Regions from separate parts of the Nocardioides taihuensis genome, predicted to be linked through region 2. Evidence: riboswitches for the same ligand, from Rfam matches in the RefSeq annotation. Region 2 holds a riboswitch; each other region holds the start of a gene.
What was found. A riboswitch is a leader RNA that binds a small molecule or an ion and turns the genes downstream of it on or off. The one in region 2 is predicted to bind glycine.

Region 1: it holds a riboswitch for glycine, as region 2 does, so the genes downstream of both, gcvP (aminomethyl-transferring glycine dehydrogenase) here and gcvP (aminomethyl-transferring glycine dehydrogenase) in region 2, are expected to answer to the same signal.
Region 3: it holds a riboswitch for glycine, as region 2 does, so the genes downstream of both, gcvP (aminomethyl-transferring glycine dehydrogenase) here and gcvP (aminomethyl-transferring glycine dehydrogenase) in region 2, are expected to answer to the same signal.

The regions. Positions count from the first base shown of each region.
Region 1 is NZ_JBHSKD010000003.1:94,789-99,632, reverse strand. It holds gene ACFPGP_RS02960 (purine-cytosine permease family protein) at 1-1,305, opposite strand, end outside; gene ACFPGP_RS02955 (RidA family protein) at 1,316-1,777, opposite strand; glycine riboswitch at 2,102-2,199, shown strand; gene gcvP (aminomethyl-transferring glycine dehydrogenase) at 2,347-4,844, shown strand, end outside.
Region 2 is NZ_JBHSKD010000001.1:10,530-15,373, forward strand. It holds gene gcvT (glycine cleavage system aminomethyltransferase GcvT) at 1-829, opposite strand, end outside; gene gcvP (aminomethyl-transferring glycine dehydrogenase) at 826-3,705, opposite strand; glycine riboswitch at 3,756-3,852, opposite strand; glycine riboswitch at 3,854-3,950, opposite strand; gene ACFPGP_RS00065 (aspartate aminotransferase family protein) at 4,282-4,844, opposite strand, start outside.
Region 3 is NZ_JBHSKD010000009.1:167,351-172,194, forward strand. It holds gene gcvP (aminomethyl-transferring glycine dehydrogenase) at 1-2,323, opposite strand, end outside; glycine riboswitch at 2,405-2,504, opposite strand; gene ACFPGP_RS10315 (MerR family transcriptional regulator) at 2,620-3,222, opposite strand; gene ACFPGP_RS10320 (bifunctional nuclease family protein) at 3,559-4,026, opposite strand; gene ftsR (transcriptional regulator FtsR) at 4,095-4,829, opposite strand; gene ACFPGP_RS10330 (FHA domain-containing protein) at 4,844-4,844, opposite strand, start outside.

The DNA.
Region 1 (4,844 bases), on a different contig from region 2:
CGCCCACGGCCCCGTGTAGAGGGTGGTGTTCAGGCAGAGAAGACCGACCACGATCGCGGGCACGAATGCGCCGACGGCGCGGAAGTTCCAGCCACCGGTGAACCAGTAGATGCCGCCACGCTGGCCGGCATTGAACACCTGGAGGTCCACGACGTCGTACTGGCCCTTGCGGAAGGCGAAGCCGATCAGGTTGATGATCACCCAGGGCGTGAGGATCACCACCAGGAGGATCACGAAGGCCGAGATGGAGTCGACGACGTCCCAGACGAACCGCCCCACGAAGACCAGCAACAGCGAGATGGCGCTGACGGCAAGCGTCGCCGAGACTCGCGGCAACTTCGGGATGAGGGAAGAGAAGTCCAAGCCCGTTCCGTACAGGCAGACCGATCCCTGCCCGAAGCTTCCCAGCAGACCGAAGAGAATGACTGCGGTGACGAACCAGGTCGGCGAGATGCTGATGAAGCCCCCCACGAAGGATGTCTCCGCTGCGCCGAAAATGGAGGCCATGTAGGCCCCGAACAGGCAAGCGATCGCGCATCCGATGAACATCCCGACGCCATTGGCTAGGAGGAGCCTGCTGTTGGGCACGCGCCGGGAGATGTACCGCGAGTAGTCGTTGGCGAACGGCGCGTAGGAGATCGGCAACGAGGCAACCGTGGCTACGGAGAGGAGCCAGGTGGGCCAGAAGTCGCCGAGCAGGTAGGCGCCGCCCGCATAACTGGGGTCGAACTTGGATGCAAGCGCGAATACACCGACGACCATCACCAGGCCCAGGATGGGAACGACGAACTTCTGTGCCGCAACGACCGTGTCGAATCCGTAGATGGCGATTGCGATCGTGATGAGCGCAGCGACGGCGTACGCCAAGGCCGCCATTGCGTCGGAATCAGGCGTGCCGAAAAGGCGGTTGGCGCCAGCCACGAGCGAGTCTCCACCGGTCCAGATGCTGATGGCGAAGAAGCCCACCGCGGTAACCATGGCCAGGATCGATCCGATGATCCTTCCGACGACTCCGAAGTGAGCGCCGCTGCTGACCGCACTGTTGGTGCCCGTGCGCGGTCCGAAGAGGGCGAAGGGTGTGTACACCATCGTGCCGATGACCAGACCGACCACGATGGCGGTGAAACTGGACCACCACCCCAGCCCGAAGGCCACAGGCAGCCACCCAAAGACGATCACGGTGAAGGAGAACTGGGCTCCCACGAATACCCAGAACAGACTTGACGGCGAGCCGTGACGTTCGTCGTCGGGGATGAAATCAATACCGCGGGTCTCGACGACCCCGGCACCAGCTTGGTCCTTCATGTGGCGCTCCTCATTCCTCGATGCTTGATGCCAGCTCGGGTACGTAGGCAATGGCCTCGATCTCGATGAGAAGATCAGGAAACGCGAAGCCGCTGACACGGATTGCGGTGCCGACGGGGCCTGGGTCGGAGAGGAATTCGAGCCGAGTCTTCGTCATCTTTTCCCAGTACTCACGGACCTCGTCACCGTCGCCCTCGAAGGCGTAGAAGGTGTTGAACTTGACGATGTGGTGCAGATCCGCCCCGGCCTCGTTCAGGACCTTGCGGATGTTCTCAAAGACGTTTCGGGTCTGGACCTCGATGTCGCCAACGCCGATGGTCTTGCCGTGCTCGTCCGCAGAGATCTGTCCGCCGACAAAGATGAACGGCCCGCACTTCCAGCCCTGAGACAGCGGCACAGGGACGCTCCAGTCCCAGTGGTCCTCAGGCATGAGTCGCTCGGGCGCGCCCCAGGTGGTGGAGCCATTCGACATGTCAACCTCCGACGGAACCTCACCGAGTGTGATGAAGATCGCTGCACAAGAACAAAGGGACCGTACAAGGGTCACTGGACAAGCACAAGGTTGCTGCACGAGATTCTTGGGACTTTCCCTCGTCAATCGGGGGAGCACGCCCAGCGACGCGGTCCGAGGTCGGCGTGTGGTCTGGGCCGGCGCGCACTCGCTCGGGAGCGCAGCGACACATCTGACTCAGCAGTTCTTCGGCACGCACACCTCGGCATGCTGCTTCCGGGTCAGGCCCTTGACCGACCACGAGGCCCACCCCTACGGTGTGCGCGCCACAACTGCATAGCCGCATGATCTGAAGCGGGAGAGTCACAGCCCTCACCAAGGGTTGTGCGCCGAAGGAGCAACTTCTCCCCAGAATCTCTCAGGCCCCGTACCGCTTCGGCTAGGCAACTCTGGAAAGTCAGGACCCTGGTCCTGCGCCCACGGTGCAAGTCGCTCACACAGCGATGAAGCTCTCAGGTTTTCGATGACAGAGCGGGGAGGTCACCTACAGGGTCCGGCGAGCTGCCGGACGCACGAAGGAGCCTCCCGCAATGACTCACGACGCTTCGTCGTACCCTCACAACTTTCATCGTCGCCACATCGGGCTCGGACCCGATGACATCGCGAAGATGCTGGCTGAAGTCGGCTACTCCTCGCTGGACGAGTTGATGGATGCCGCCGTTCCGTCTCGCATCCGCACCACCGGGCTGGACCTTCCAGCACCGGCGTCCGAAGCGGATGCGGCCGCGGAGCTCGCTGCTCTGGCGGGCCGAAACCGCGTCGCTGTGCCGATGATCGGGCTGGGTTACTACCCGACCCATACGCCTGCTGTCATTCGGCGGAACATCCTTGAGGACCCCGGTTGGTACACCGCGTACACGCCGTACCAGCCCGAGATCAGTCAGGGGCGGCTGGAAGCCCTGATCAACTTCCAGACGATGGTCGGGGACCTCACCGGGCTACCCACAGCAAACGCTTCGCTGCTGGATGAAGGCACTGCCGTCGCTGAGGCGGTCATGGTCATGAAGCGGGCTTCACGGTCGAAGGCTTCGCGGGTGTTGATTGACGCCGATACCCACCCTCAGACACTCGATGTCCTGATCACCCGAGCTGCGGAGATCGGCGTCGAGGTGGAGGTGGTCGATCTGGACGAACCGCTCCCGACAGGCGAGTTCTTCGGCCTGATAGCGAGCTACCCCGGGTCTTCCGGCGAGATCAGGGACCTAGAACCTGTCATCCAGGAGGTACACAATCGTGGTGCTCAGGCGGCGGTGGCGACCGACCTATTGGCGTTGACGCTTCTCAAGCCGCCCGGCGAGTTCGGGGCAGACCTGACGGTTGGATCGACGCAGCGGTTTGGCGTCCCGCTCTTCTACGGGGGACCCCATGCCGCCTTCCTGAGCGTGCGCAGCGGTCTCGAGCGTCACCTTCCCGGTCGACTCGTTGGCGTCTCCGTCGACGATGAGGGGCGCCCTGCATACCGACTCGCACTTCAGACTCGGGAGCAGCACATCCGACGGGACAAGGCGACGTCGAACATCTGCACGGCACAGGTGCTTCTCGCCGTAGTGGCCTCGATGTACGCCGTCTACCACGGTTCCGACGGTCTCCGAGAGATCGCACGTCGTGTGCACGCTCATGCCCGGTCGATTCACGGCACACTGCGGGCTCAAGGCTTCACTGTCTCCACAACGGCCTTCTTCGACACCATCGTGGTGGAGGTGCCAGAAGGCGCAGACGAAGTTCTCCGCAAGGCAGCCGAGAGTGGTCTGAGACTGAGAAGAGTCGACTCCGATCACGTGGGCATCAGTTGCTCCGAGACGACCACGGACGAGCACGTCTCGCTCGCGGTGGCTGCATTCGAGGTACCTGAAACCGATCGAGTCAGGGACAGACGATCTGTCATTCCGCCCAAGCTGGCGAGAACGACCGACTTCCTCACACACCCCGTGTTCCAAGAACACCGGTCGGAGACAGCGATGCTGCGCTACATGCGCCAGCTCCGCGATCGAGACTTCGCACTCGACCGCGGAATGATCCCGCTCGGATCGTGCACGATGAAGCTGAACGCCACGGCGGAGATGGAGCCCGTGTCCCTGCCGGGCTTCGCAGACCTTCACCCGTTTGCGCCCATCGAGGACGCGCGGGGCTATCTCGACCTAATCCATCAACTCGAGACCTGGCTCGCGAACGTGACCGGCTACGCCAAGGTCTCGCTTCAGCCCAACGCGGGTTCGCAGGGTGAGCTGGCGGGGCTGCTGGCGATACGCGGCTACCTGCGATCGCGAGGCGAAGTTGCCCGGGACGTCTGCCTGATTCCGGCGAGTGCACATGGCACGAATGCCGCATCCGCCGTGATGGCGGGGATGCGTGTGGTCGTGGTCGCCTCCGATGAGGACGGAACCGTCGACATGGACGACCTCGAGGAGAAGTGCGAGCAGCACTCAAACCAGCTCGCCGCCATCATGGTCACCTATCCGTCCACCCACGGGGTGTACGAGTCCCAGATCTCGACGCTCTGCGAGACAGTTCACCACCACGGGGGTCAGGTCTACATCGACGGGGCCAACCTCAACGCCTTGCTGGGAGTCGCCAAGCCTGGTGAGTTTGGCGGGGACGTGTCGCATCTCAATCTTCACAAGACCTTCTGCATCCCGCATGGCGGTGGGGGTCCGGGCGTGGGGCCAGTCGCCGTCGCCGCTCACCTTGCTCCCTTCGTCCCGTCCCATCCACTCCACCCGGATCCGTCCCGACGCTCCGGCCCTGGCCCCGTCAGCGCAGCTCCCTTCGGATCCGCCGGCATCCTCCCTATTCCTTGGGCGTACATCCGGATGATGGGCGCCGAAGGCCTGACGCTCGCCACAAAGGCGGCCGTGCTTGCGGCGAACTACGTTGCACGGCGCCTCAGCACGCACTTCCCGGTGCTCTACGCGGGTCAGGACGGACTGGTGGCGCACGAATGCATCCTGGATGTCAGGCCTTTGACAGCCGCCACTGGCGTCAGTGTCGACGACATCGCCAAGCGGCTCATCGACTACGGCTTCCACGC
Region 2 (4,844 bases):
CGTCGGCGCCGACAGAGCCGCCGGGCTTGTCAAACACCACGACCCTGCCGAGACCGACGTCGAACGGATTGACGTCGGAGGTCAGCTCCTGGCCGTACAGCGGCATGCCCGCCTCGAGCCGAAGGGAGTCGCGGCAGGCGAGGCCGGCGGTGACCAGCCCTCGCGGACTGCCCAGGTCGCTGAGCCTCGACCAGATCTCTACGGCGGCACCGGCCGCGCAGTAGACCTCGAAACCGTCCTCGCCGGTGTACCCGGTGCGGGCGAGCAGCACGTCGTGCGTGCCGATCTTCGCCCGGGCGACGGAGTAGTAGGTGAGACCCGAGACGTCATCCCCGGTCGCCTCGGCGACGATCTGCGGCGAGCAGGGGCCCTGGACCGCGATCAGGCTCCAGTCGGCCGAGGCGTTGCGAACCTCGGTCGTGTGGCCGGCGGCTCGTGTCACCAGCTCCTCGTGCACGGTCGCCACATTGGCCGCGTTGGCCACCACCAGGAACTTGTCTTCGTCGAGTCGATAGACGACGAGGTCGTCGAGGATGCCCCCGTCGGCGGACACGAGCATGGAGTAGCGGGCCTGTCCGACTCGCATCCCCGACGGCTTGCTGACCAGGGCGTAGTCGAGTGCGGCTCCGGCCCCGGGGCCGCTCAGCTCGAGCTCACCCATGTGCGACAGATCGAACAGGCCAGCCGCACGCCGGACCGCGTGGTGCTCGGCAACCTCAGAGGTGTACTTCAGCGGCATGGACCAGCCGGCAAAGTCCGTGAGCGTCGCGCCCAGCCGCTGATGAATGTCGTGCAGCGGCGTGGCCTTCGCGACGGAGCGTGACGTCATGACGGGGTTCCATTCGGTCCAGCGACGAATGCTTCGGGCGGCGGGCACGAGCAGACCAGGTTTCGGTCGCCGTGGGCGTTCTCGATGCGGCCGACGGGAGGCCAGTACTTGTCGGCATCCATGCCGGCCGGGAACACGCCGACCTCCCGTGGGTACGAGCGACCCCATGAACCGACGACATCCGCGAGGGTGTGCGGCGCCTGGCGCAGCGGACTGTCCTGCACCGACCACGTGCCCGCGGCGACCTGCTCGATCTCGGCGCCGATCGCGATCATCGCGTCGCAGAACCGGTCGAGCTCGGCGAGGCTTTCGGACTCGGTCGGCTCGATCATCAGCGTTCCCGCAACCGGGAAGGACATCGTGGGGGCGTGGAAGCCGTAGTCGATCAGGCGCTTGGCGACATCCTCGACGGTGACCCCGGTCTTCGCGGTGACCGGTCGGATGTCGACGATGCACTCGTGTGCGACCAGCCCCCCTGCACCGGTGAACAGGATCGGGAAGTGCGGCGCCAACCGCTGGGCGACGTAGTTGGCGCTGAGCACGGCGACCTGGGTGCATTCGGTCAATCCGGGCCCACCCATCATCCGGATGTAGGCCCACGGGATGGGAAGGATCCCTGCCGAACCGTAGGGAGCAGCGCTGATGCTCCCATCACTCGCGCGACGGGCGGCCTCCGGATGGAGGGGGTGGGTCGGCAGATACGGCACCAGGTGTTCCGCCACCGCGACCGGCCCCACCCCGGGGCCGCCTCCGCCGTGCGGGATGCAGAAGGTCTTGTGCAGGTTCAGGTGGGAGACGTCGCCACCGAACTCGCCCGGCTTGGCAATACCGAGCAGGGCGTTGAGGTTCGCCCCGTCGACGTACACCTGTCCCCCATGCGCGTGGACGAGGTCGCAGAGCCGGGTGATGCTTTCCTCATAGACCCCATGTGTCGACGGATAGGTCACCATGATCGCGGCCAGGTTGTCGGTGTGCTCGACGCACTTCTCCTCCAGGTCCGCCAGGTCGATCGTGCCGTCGTCGTGGGAACCGACGACCACTACGCGCATGCCGGCCAGGACAGCGGACGCCGCATTTGTTCCGTGCGCGCTGGATGGGATCAAGCAGATGTCCCGTTGATCCTCGCCCCGATCCCGGTGCCAGCCTCTGATGGCCAGCAGACCGGCCAGCTCCCCCTGCGAGCCGGCGTTGGGCTGGATCGACACGGCGGCATAGCCCGTGACCTCCGCCAACCACGCCTCCAGCTGGCGCACGAGTTCGGCGTAGCCGGATGCGTCCTCCGCGGGGGCGAACGGATGCATGTTCGCGAAGCCAGGCAGACTGATCGGCTCCATCTCGGTGGTCGCGTTCAGCTTCATCGTGCACGAGCCCAGCGGGATCATGCCGCGGTCGAGCGCGAAGTCGCGGGCCGAGAGTCGGCGCAGGTAGCGCAGCATCTCGGTCTCGGAGCGATGGGCGTGGAAGACCGGGTGGGTGAGGAACGGGCTGTCGCGGTGCAGCGAGGAGGGCACCCGATCCTGGGACTCCTGTTCGGACCCGTCGGCCACCGCACGGGAGCCGAACGCCTCGAGCACCAGTTCCACGTGGGCGCTCGTGGTGACCTCCGAGCAGCTGACGCCCACCTGGTCGGCATCCACGCGTCGCAGCCGCAGCCCCTTGGCGTTGGCGGCGGCGAGCACCTCATCGGCGCGACCCGGGACTCGCACGAGCAGCGTGTCGAAGTAGGCGCCGTGCACGACCGGGATGCCGGTCGCCCGGAGCCCGCTCGCGATCGCGGTGGCGTGCGCGTGGACGCGCTCGGCGATGCGCCTGAGTCCGTCGGGGCCGTGGTACACGGCGTACATGGAAGCCACGACCGCCAGCAGCACCTGGGCGGTGCAGATGTTCGAGGTCGCCTTGTCACGCCGGATGTGCTGCTCCCGGGTCTGCAGGGCCAGGCGGTACGCCGGCCTTCCGTCGCTGTCCCTAGAGACTCCGACCAGACGGCCGGGCAGGTGACGTTGCAACCCGTCACCCACCGCGATGAAGCCGGCGTGAGGGCCACCGTAGAACATGGGCACGCCGAAGCGCTGGGTCGATCCGACCGCGATGTCGGCGCCGAACTCCCCCGGAGGGCGCAGAATCGTCAGCGCCAGGAGATCGGCGGCGACGGTGACCAGAGCGCCGCGGTCGTGAGCAGCGCGGATGAGCTGCTCGTGGTCGCGGACAGCCCCGGAGGCGCCGGGATAGGAGAGCACCAGACCGAAGAAGTCATCCGTCGGCAGCGGCTGGTCGGGGTCGATCTCGACGACCTGCACTCCTACCGCCGTGGCTCGGGTCCGGAGAACGTCGAAGGTCTGCGGCAGGGTGTCGGTGTCGACCAGCACCTTGCTGGACTTCGACGCCGATCCCCTGCGCATGACCATCACGGCCTCCGCGACGGCGGTGCACTCGTCCAGGAGGGATGCGTTCGACATCGGCAGACCGGTCAGATCGCCCACCATGGTCTGGAAGTTCAGCAGCGCCTCGAGTCGGCCCTGGCTGACTTCCGGCTGGTACGGCGTGTACGCGGTGTACCAGGCCGGGTCCTCGAGCACGTTGCGTCGGATCACGGCAGGAGTGATCGTGGGGTGGTAACCGAGACCGATCATCGGCACCGAGACGACGTTGCGTCCGGCGAGGGCTGCGAGCTCCTCGGCTGCCTCGGCCTCCGTGACCGGGGCAGGAAGCCGAAGACCGGTGGTGGTGCGGATTCCTCGTGGGACGGCCGCGTCCACCAGGCTTTCCAGATCGGCAAATCCGATCTGGGCGAGCATCTTGGCGCGACCGTCGGCGTCGATACCAATATGACGGCCAGCGAAACCGCGGTCGCAGGATTCTGCATTGAATAATGCCATAGCGGGAGGCTCCTGATCGTGGTGTCGCTGACGCGACACCTCATGAGTGGCCTCCCCGCTCTGTCATCGGAAACCTGAGAGCTTCACCGCCGAGTGGGCGGTTTGCACCGTGGGTGCAGGACACAAGTCCTGACTTTCCAGAGTTCGCCTCACAACAGCGGTAACGGGGCCTGAGAGATTCTCGGGGAGAGTTGCTCCTTCGGCGCCTCGCTCGTGTAAAGCGAGGACTCTCCCGCTGTTATTCAAGCGGCGAATGGTCTTCAGTTGTGTAGGTGAAACGCTAGTCGACCAAGCAATCTTGGTCAACCATGAGGGCCAGGGGTCCATTAGGATCCGGCCGCTGACCACGTTCTTGGCGGACATCCGCTATGCCGCACTCCGCGCACCAGGGAGGTTGCGTCATTCCAGCCGCAACTGCGCGCCCTTGCCGCCCGTCCGGTCCTGAACCGTTTGCCTGAGGAACTCATTCGGCGAAGACGCGGCTGGGTCACGGCCTCGGGCAGCTTCACTGTCCAGGCTACTCGGCAGGCGGCTCACCGGGTCGTGGGAGACGAACCCGACGGGTTCCGAGCCCTTCTACCTGGGCCTCGAAGCGACGAGGTCGGCGTGTTCTTCGGCGAAGGCCCGCGCTGCAGCGATGAATCCGTCGAGGTGCTGCTCGGTGAGGGCAAGGCTGAGGGCCAGGTAGCCGCGCTCTGCTATGTAGTAGCCCCGGGCGAGCAGGTCGTGGAAGAGCAGGCGGCGCCAGCGGGGATCGACACCCGCGATGTCGGACCACCGCTCTACGGGTCCCGGAGCGGGGCGAATCGTCATCATGGAGCCGACGCCCGTCACGCAGAATCCAACCGGGGCCATCGCCTGGGCCAGCTGGTCCCTGAGCCGGTCCCCGCGTTCGTTGAGCCGCTTGAGCGTGTCGGCGTCGAGCAGCTCGGTGACCGCGGAACCGACGGCCATCGTGAAGGCGTTGTTGTTGAAGGTGCCCCCATGGGTGAGACCACCCTGGGCTGGATCGAACGCGGCCATCACGTGCCGGGACCCGCCGAAGGCCCCGAAGGAAAGGCCACCGCCGAAGTACTTGCCCAGCACCGTCAGGTCGGCGTGGATGCCGTACACCTGCTGCGCCCCGCCGACGGCCAGCC
Region 3 (4,844 bases), on a different contig from region 2:
GCCCCGAGGCGCCCATCAGGCGCACGTAGGCCCACGAGATCGGCAGGACGCCGGCCGAGCCGTAGGGCGCCGCGCTGACCGGCCCGATCCCCTCGCGCTGCGCGGGGTCGGGGTGCATGCCGTGCGAGGGCAGGTACGGCGCGAGGTGGGCGCGCGCCGCGACCGGGCCGACGCCCGGTCCGCCGCCGCCGTGGGGGATGCAGAAGGTCTTGTGCAGGTTGAGGTGCGAGACGTCGCCGCCGAACTCGCCCGGCTTCGCGTAGCCGAGCAGCGCGTTGAGGTTCGCGCCGTCGACGTACACCTGGCCACCCGCGCCGTGCACGATCTCGCACAGCTCGGTGATGGTCTCCTCGTAGGCCCCGTGGGTGGAGGGGTAGGTGACCATGATCGCGGCCAGCGTGTCGGCGTGCTCGGTGCACTTCGCCCGCAGGTCGTCGAGGTCGACGGTGCCGTCGTCGGCGGCCTTGACCACCACCACCCGGAGGCCGGCCATCACCGCGGACGCCGCGTTGGTGCCGTGCGCCGACGACGGGATCAGGCAGACGTCGCGGGCGTCGTCGCCGCGGCCCTGGTGGTAGGCACGGATCGCCATCAGGCCGGCGAGCTCGCCCTGCGAGCCGGCGTTGGGCTGGATCGAGACCCGGTCGTAGCCGGTCACCTCGGCCAGCCAGCCCTCGAGCTGCGTGACCAGTGCGTGGTAACCGGCGGCGTCCTCGGCCGGTGCGAACGGGTGCAGGTCGGCGAAGCCCGGCAGCGAGACCGGCTCCATCTCGGTGGTCGCGTTGAGCTTCATGGTGCACGAGCCGAGCGGGATCATGCCGCGGTCGAGCGCGTAGTCGCGTGCGGAGAGGCGGCGCAGGTAGCGCAGCATCGCGGTCTCGCTGTGATGGCGGGAGAACACCTCGTGGGTGAGGTACGGCGTGCGGCGGCGCAGCGGCTCGGGGAGCGCGTCGCCGGTGGCGTGGTCGAGCGCCTCGAGGTCGACGTCGTCGATCCCGAAGGCGGCGAGCACCCGCTCGAGCGTGCCGTGGGTGGTGACCTCGGAGGTGGTCATGGCCACCCGGTCGGCGTCGACGAGCCGCAGGTGCAGCCCGCGCTCGCGTGCGGCGTCGACGACCGCCTGTCCGCGGCCCGGCACGGAGGCGACCACGGTGTCGAAGAACTCGGTCTCGGCGACCTCGACCCCGTGGTCGGCCAGCGCGCGCGCCAGCACGGCCGCGTAGCGGTGGGTGCGAGTCGCGATCGTGCGCAGGCCCTCGGGGCCGTGGTGCACGGCATACATGGAGGCGACCACGGCCAGCAGCACCTGGGCGGTGCAGATGTTGGAGGTCGCCTTGTCGCGGCGGATGTGCTGCTCGCGGGTCTGCAGCGCCAGCCGGTAGGCGGGCTTGCCCTCGGCGTCGATCGACACCCCGACCAGGCGGCCGGGCAGGTGGCGCTCGAGGCCGGCGGCCACGGACATGTAGCCGGCGTGCGGACCGCCGTAGAACAGCGGGACGCCGAAGCGCTGCGAGGAACCGACCACCACGTCGGCGCCGAGCTCACCGGGCGCCTCGAGCACGGCGAGGGCCAGCAGGTCGGCGGCGACCACGACGAGGGCGTCCCGCGCGTGGGCGGCCTCGGCCAGCGGCCGCGGGTCGCGGACGCGGCCCGAGGTGCCGGGGTACTGCACCAGCACACCGCACAGCGGTCCCTCGGGCAGGCCGGCGTCGAGGTCGGCGACCACGACGTCGATCCCCATCGCGGCCGCGCGGGTGCGCACCACCTCGATGGTCTGCGGCAGCGCGTCGGCGTCGAGCACGAAGGGCCCGGACGCCTTGCGGTTGGCGCGTCGTACGAGGGTCATCGCCTCGGCGACCGCGGTGCCCTCGTCGAGCAGCGAGGCGTTGGCGGTCGGCAGCCCTGTCAGGTCGCCGATCACGGTCTGGAAGTTGAGCAGCGCCTCGAGCCGGCCCTGGGAGATCTCCGGCTGGTAGGGCGTGTACGCCGTGTACCAGGACGGGTCCTCGAGGATGTTGCGTCGGATCACCGGCGGGGTGAGCGTCGGGTGGTAGCCCAGGCCGATCAGCGACTCGGCCGGGCGGTTGTCGGCGGCGAGCGCGCGCAGCTCGCGCGCGACGGTGTCCTCGCTCGCGGGTGCCGGCAGGTCGAGGGTGTCGGCGGACCGGATCCCTCCGGGCAGCGCCGCGTCCATCAGCTCGGTCAGCGAGCCGAAGCCCAGCGTGGCCAGCATGGTGGCCTCGGCGTCCGCGTCGATGCCGACGTGACGGTCCGCGAACGGCGCGGCGGCGTCGAGCTCGGCCAGGGTGGGGTGGTCCGACACGGGGGGCTCCTCTGATCGCTGCGATCGGGTCGCCTCCCCCTCTGTCACCGTCCCGGGGTTGCCGGTGGGCTCCAGAGTTGCCTGGTCCGTGCGGTCCGGGCGCCTGAGAGGTTCCGGGGAGGAATTGCCCCTTCGGCGCTCCGCCGCAGCCTTGCGGCGGAGACTCTCCCGCACGGGATCGTCAGCGCGCCCAATCTACCACCGGGACGCGACGCGGCCCGGGTCCTGGAGGGGACCCGGGCCGTGTCGGTGGTCGCTCGGTGGTCGCTCGGTGGTCGCTCGGTGGAGCGGGGCGGTCAGCCGGTCTGGCGGGCGGCGCGGCGCGCCGCGAGCTCGTCGCCCGCGGTCGGTGACTCGTCGACCTCGGGAGCGGTGCGCTCGCTCGGCAGCTCGGCCAGCGTGCCCTCGATCTCACGCCAGACGCCGCCGATGGCGATGCCGAACACGCCCTGCCCGCCCTGGAGCAGGTCGATGACCTCGTCGTTGCTGGTGCACTCGTACACCGAGACGCCGTCGCTCATCAGGGTGACGCGCGTCAGGTCGTCGGTGCCGCGCTCGCGCAGGTGCTGCACCGCAGTGCGGATCTGCTGCAGCGAGATGCCGGCGTCGAGCAGCCGCTTGATCACCTTGAGGATCAGGATGTCGCGGAAGGAGTAGAGCCGCTGCGACCCGGAGCCGGTGGCGCCGCGCACCGTGGGCTCGACCAGCCCGGTGCGCGCCCAGTAGTCGAGCTGCCGGTAGGTGATGCCGGCGGCGTTGCACGCGGTCGGGCCGCGGTAGCCGGCGTCGCTGGGCAGCGGCGAGACGTCGTCGGTGAACAGCAGGCCCTGCTCCTCGGCTGCCTCGGCAGCCAGGACGGCCTCGCCCGACGCGTCCTGCTCGTGCTCCTTGGTGCCCATCGATCCTCCGCTGACCTACTCCGGTGCGCGTAACCCCGGGGGGAAGGGATCCGCCCGATCAGGAACGACCACAGCGGTGGAGTTACACCAGAGACACTTGAATGTAGGCCTGCGCCGGCGGGTGGTCAACGAGGTGGGCGGCGTGTCGCAACCCTCTACCTCAGGTTGAGGGTGAGGGTGGTCGGAGCTCCTGTCGGTGCGGATTGGTCACCAACCGCACTCCCCGGGGGCTGGATCTGCGGTTTGGTCACCAACCGCACTCCCCCGGCCCTGGACCCTGCGGATTGGTCACCAACCGCAATTCACCCGAGCACCCGCCCACCGCGGGCCGAGGGGTCAGCGGCTCTCGAAGTCCTCGGGCGAGACGTGGTCGAGGAACTCGCGGAACTTCTCGACCTCGTCCTCCTGCTCGGCGGGGACGGCGAGGCCGGCCTCGTCGAGGACCTCCTCGGAGCACACGATCCGCGAGCCGGTGCGCAGGGCGAGGGCGATGGAGTCGGACGGGCGGGCGCTGACCTCGGTGCCCGAGCCGAGCACCAGGGTGGCGAAGAAGACGCCGTCCTTGACCTCGGTGATCCGCACCTCGGTGAGCTCGTTGCCGGTGGCCACGAGGACGTCGCGCATCAGGTCGTGGGTGAGGGGGCGTGGAGGCACCACGCCCTGCTGGGCGAAGGCGATCGCCGTCGCCTCCACCGCGCCGATCCAGATCGGCAGGTAGCGGTCACCTGCCACCTCCCGGAGCAGCACGATCGGCTGGTTCGAGGGCATCTCGACCCGCACTCCCATGACATCGACCTCGCGCACGTCGACCACCCTACTCCCGGGGTGTGCGGACGGCAGGCGGTCGCGCCGGAGCGGTCGGGGAGGCCGGCCTAGGAAGACTTCAGGCCGGACTTGACGAGCGTCGCGTGCAGCCGCACGGAGAGCGCGGCGATCTGCGAGACGGCGTCCTCGGCCCGGGCGGCGGCCGACGCATCGCGGCCCCGGCGCAGCGGGGCGACGACCTGCTCGACCAGGCCCACCTCGCGGTCGGCGGCGGTCTTGAACGCCCGCAGGTGCCGCGGCTCGAGCCCGAAGTCGGAGAGCTCGCGGGCGGTCGTCGCGATCACGAGCGCGTCGGTGTCGTAGTGACCGGTGCCGGTCCGGGGCACGACCAGACCGTACTGCTCGAGCTGGTCGAGGAGCTCCTCGGAAACCTCGGCGATCTTCAGCAGCTCGCGGCGCGAGAGCCGCACCTTGTCGGCGCGGCGGAAGGAGTCGGCGCTCGGCAGGCCGTCGGCAGCGAGGGCGACCTTCGGCACCGTCGGCACCACGGCCTCGATCGGGGGCGGCTCAAGGCCGCGGTCGATCGCGTCGAGGTGCTCGCCGATCACCTTCAGCGGCAGGTAGTGGTCGCGCTGCATGCGCAGGATGTAGCGCAGCCGCTCGACGTCCTCGGGCGTGAACTTCCGGTAGCCGGCCGGGGTGCGCTCGGGCTTGATCAGCCCCTTGTCCTCGAGGAAGCGGATCTTGGGGATGGTCACCCCGGGGAAGTCGGGGCGCAGCCGGTCGAGGACCTCGCCGATGTTCATCCGGGACCGCGACGCGGCGACCGGCTCAGCTGCCATGCCCGCGGCCCTCGT